DNA from 2 places in the Nocardioides sp. F233 genome. Region 1 is predicted to be linked to the other one. Evidence: riboswitches for the same ligand, from Rfam matches in the RefSeq annotation. Region 1 holds a riboswitch; the other holds the start of a gene.
The links. A riboswitch is a leader RNA that binds a small molecule or an ion and turns the genes downstream of it on or off. The one in region 1 is predicted to bind thiamine pyrophosphate.
Positions count from the first base shown of each region.

Region 2: another riboswitch for thiamine pyrophosphate. It lies ahead of ACZYRU_RS20065 (thiamine ABC transporter substrate-binding protein); the one in region 1 lies ahead of thiE (thiamine phosphate synthase).

Region 1 is NZ_JBVASH010000008.1:32,733-34,924, reverse strand. Features, by position in the region: gene ACZYRU_RS24595 (NAD(P)-binding domain-containing protein) at 123-1,232, shown strand; TPP riboswitch at 1,198-1,307, shown strand; gene thiE (thiamine phosphate synthase) at 1,298-1,888, shown strand; gene ACZYRU_RS24585 (FAD-dependent oxidoreductase) at 1,899-2,192, shown strand, end outside.
Region 2 is NZ_JBVASH010000005.1:208,092-210,283, reverse strand. Features, by position in the region: gene ACZYRU_RS20070 (ABC transporter permease) at 1-79, opposite strand, end outside; gene ACZYRU_RS20065 (thiamine ABC transporter substrate-binding protein) at 91-1,158, opposite strand; TPP riboswitch at 1,150-1,258, opposite strand; gene ACZYRU_RS20060 (hypothetical protein) at 1,260-1,745, opposite strand; gene ACZYRU_RS20055 (MBL fold metallo-hydrolase) at 1,742-2,192, opposite strand, start outside.

The DNA.
Region 1 (2,192 bases):
AAACCATCACCAAGGCACGCCAAGCGAGCCGAGGCAGGGTTTTGCGCGAGGTTTTAACGAAGAATCACTCACAATGTCACGTCACGGGGCATATCCGGGCCGGAACGGCTGTTTTGCCCGCCGTGCACGTGTACGACGCAGTGGTCATCGGGGCCGGCCAGGCCGGCCTCTCGGCGTCCTTCCACCTGACCCGGCTCAGCATCGACCACGTCGTGCTCGACGCGAACGAGCGACCGGGCGGCGCGTGGCAGCACCGGTGGGACTCGCTGTCGATGCACGACGTGCACGGCGTGGCCGACCTGCCCGACGCCCCGGCCCCCGGCCACTCGCGGGAACGGGCCAATGCCGTGGTGCCGGCGTGGTTCGGCCGCTACGAGGACGACCACCGGCTGCCCGTCGTACGCCCGGTGCGGGTGGACCGGGTGACCGACGACGGCGAACTGCTGGTGGTCCACGCCGGGGAGCGGTCCTGGGCCACGCGGACCCTGGTCAACGCCACCGGAACCTGGACGCAGCCGTTCGTGCCGTCCTACCCCGGCGCCGAGACCTTCCTCGGCGAGCAGCTGCACACCGCCGACTACCCGGGCCCGGAGCACTTCCGCGGCAAGCGGGTGGTCGTGGTCGGTGGCGGTGCCTCGGCAGTCCAGTTCCTCGGCGAGCTGGCGCCACGGACCGACGTGCTGTGGGTGACCCGGCGCCCGCCGGTGTGGCGCGACGACTTCGACGAGAACGTCGGCCGACACGCGATCGGCCTGGTCCAGGAGCGGGTCCGCGCGGGCCTGCCGCCCGCGAGCGTCGTCAGTGTCACCGGGCTGGCGCTGCGTCCGCAGGAGCAGCAGGCGGCGCGGCTCGGCGTCTACGAGCAGCGCCGCGACATGTTCGCGCGGATCGAGCCGGACGGCGTGCGCTGGGCCGACGGCTCCTTCGAGCGTGCCGACGTGATCCTGTGGGCCACGGGGTTCCGGCCAGCCGTCGGCCACCTCGCGCCGCTCCACCTGCGCAGCGAGCGCGGCGGGATCGCCCTGCTGCAGAGCGGGGCCGACGTGCAGACCGCGACCACCGCCGCCCGCGACCCGCGGGTGCAGCTGGTCGGCTACGGCCCGTCCGCGAGCACGATCGGCGGCAACCGGGCGGGGCGGGCGGCTGCATTGGCGGTACGCCGGTTCCTCTCGTCGCACGATGCTGCTAACGTCGCCGGCGACAACCCACGGGAGTCCGCGGCAGCGGGCTGAGAGGGAGCTGGAGCCGCTCCGACCGTCACACCTGATCCGGATCATGCCGGCGAAGGAACGGAACGATGACGCCTCACCTTTTCTGCCTGGTCTCCGATTGCGACGACCTCTCCCTGCTGCCTGCCCTGGCTGACGCCGGGGTGGACGGCTTCCAGGTCCGGGCCAAGTCCCTGGCCACCGGCGCGCTGGTCGCGCTCACCCGGGCCGTGGTGACCGCGGTGCGCCCGGCGGGCGCGCTGGTCGTGGTCAACGACCGGCTCGACGTGGCGCTGGCCGCGGACGCCGACGGCGTGCACCTGGGGGCGGACGACCTCGCCGTCGCCGACGCCCGGCGGCTGGCCCCCGGCCTGGTGCTCGGCGCGACCTGCCGGTCGCGGGCCGAGGTCGTGGCGGCGACCACCGCGGGCGCGGACTACGCCGGCTTCGGGCCGGTCTTCGCATCGGCCTCGAAGGCCGGTCTGCCCCTGCCGCTGGGCGTTCCTGGCGTCGCCGAGGCGGCCGGCGTGCTGCCGCTGGTCGCGATCGGCGGGATCACCGCAGCGACCGCGGGCGAGGTCCGGGCCGCCGGAGCCACCGGCGTCGCCGTGATCGGCGCGATCTGGCGACATCCCGATCCCGTGGGTGCAGCGAAGGAGCTCATCGCGGCAGTGGCCTGAGGTGGCCGGGATGCGGGTCGACGTGCTGGGCGCGGGGATCGTCGGGCTGACGGTCGCCGAGGAGCTGGCACGACGCGGCCACTGCGTTGCCGTGGTCGATCGACGGCCGGCCGGCGGGGCGTCGTACGCCGCCGCGGGGATGCTCAGTCCGGCGGCCGAGGTCTGGCACGGCGAGGAGGAGATACTCCGGCTGGGCGTGGCGTCGCTGGCGATGTGGCCGGCATTGGCCGGTCGTCTGGGGGTGGCGCTGCGGCGCAGCGGCACCCTCCTCGTCGGGTACGACGCCGGCGACCTCCAGCAGGTC
Region 2 (2,192 bases), on a different contig from region 1:
CGACCGGCAGCACGAAGAAGACGGCGAGGACCGCGACCGGGACCGCGGCGAGCAGTCCCAGCGCGAGTCGTCGGGTCACCGTCGTACCACCTATCGCGAGACGATCTCCGTCCACTGCTCCAGCCACGCCTTGCGCTTCTCGGTGATCTCGGCCGGCGCGACCTGCTCGGTGGTCTCGGGCCGCTTCGCGAACGTCGCCCAGTCCGCGGGCAGCTCGACGGACGCGTCGACCGGGAAGACGTACATCGACTCGGGCAGCGCGGCCTGGACCTCGGGCGAGAGCAGCCAGTCGATCACGGCGTGCGCGCCGGCGGTGTTGGTCGTGTCGCCGTGCAGCACGCCGGCGTACTCGACCTGCTCGAAGCAGCCGTCCAGCAGCGCGCTGGTCGTCGTCCGGTCGCCCGCCTTGGTCAGCGTGAACGCCGGCGAGGAGTCGTAGGACACGACGATCGGCCGGTCGCCGCCGGAGAAGGTGAAGTCGGTGAAGTACGCGTCGGACCAGCCCTTGACGACCTTCGCGCCGTTGTCGACGAGCTTGGTCCAGTACGACGCCCAGTCGTCGCCGTACTTCGCGATCGTGGCCAGCAGGAAGGCCAGGCCGGGCGAGCTGGTGCTGGCGCCCGGGATCACGAAGAGGTCCTTGTAGGCGGGCTTCGTGAGGTCATCGAGGGTCGTGGGCGCCGGGATGCCCTTGGCCTGGAACCACGCGTCGTCGACGTTGACGCAGACGTTCCCGGTGTCGACCGGGGTGAGCGCGTGGTCATCGTCGCCGTCGAGCTCGTAGGCGTCGGCGCCCTTCGGCAGCGTCGGCGCGTACGACGCGAACACGCCCTCGTCGATCGCCCGCGTCGCGAAGGTGTTGTCGACACCGAAGACGACGTCGCCGACCGGCTTGTCCTTGGTCAGGACCAGCTCGTTGGTCAGCGCGCCTGCGTCCTCGAGCTTGCTGATCTTCAGGTCGTAGCCGGTGTCCATCTCGAACGCCTTGACCAGCTCGTCAGGGATCGCGAACGACTCGTGCGTCACCAGCGTGACCGTCTTGTCGTCGGCCTTCTCGTTGTCGCTCTCGCTGCTGATCAGCGAGCAGCCGCTGGCGAGCAGGACCGTGGTCGAGAGGGCCACCAGGGTGAGGCGGCCGGTGAGCATGCGCGTACGCATCGGTTGACTCCCTTCGCCGGTGCTAACCGGATCAGGTTCGGAGGGTCTGCGGCCCACGCCGCACTCTCAGCACCCGGATGGTGCTCCCCTGTCTGACGTCGTCAGTCTAGGACGCGCCCGCCGTGCGGCTCGAGGCAGACCAGCATCCGTGGATCGCCACCGGCCGCCGCCACCGCAGCACGCACCTCGGCGAGCTCGTCGTCGGTCAGCCGGAAGGCCGCGCTGGTCCCGGTGTCGTTGACGCTCCACACGGTGCGACCGCGGGCGCTCAGGCCGGTGCCGCCGATCGTGTACGGCGCCAGCGCGGACGCCACGGCGAGCTGGTCCTCGTCCCGCGGGTCCACCCCGAGGATCGTCGAGGACCCGACAGGCCACCACCTGGGTCGCCGCGGCCGTCGCTCCTCGACCAGCCGCGCGCCCTCGCGGACCGCCCACTGCACCTCGTCGGGCCAGGGCTTGTCGGAGACCAGGTCGATGTCGACACGCCCCAGCCGGTGCCGAACGGCCGCCAGCGCACCGCGGTACGCCGCCGCGACCGTCGACTCGTCAGCGCCGTCGGCCACGGTGAGCCAGTCGCCCGCGGTCATGACGCGCTGTAGACCACGCCGTCCGGCAGGTCGACGGCAGTGGCCTGCCCCCGAGCGACGAGCAGGTCGAGGTGCGCCTTGGTCTCCATCGCGGCCATGCCCTGGCTGAACACGTCGAGCTCGCCGAAAGCCCGCTCGTGGCGGGTCCAGCCGAGGTCCCTGGCGACGACGAGGGAGGTCGCGGAGCGGCGCTCCTTCAGCGACGCCAGGCACAGGTCGAGGCGGTCCTCGTGGTGGGCGAGGAGCTCGTCGACGCGCTCGTACGACGACGGCGCGACCGGGCCGTGCGCGGGCAGGATGCGCAGGTCGGGGAGCTCGCGGACCCGGGCGAGGGAGGCCATGAACTGACCGAGGGGCTGGTCGGCGGGCGGGACGGTGAACCCGATCGACGGGGTGATCGTGGGGAGCACGTGGTCGCCGGAGAACAGGACGCCCTCGGCCTGGTCG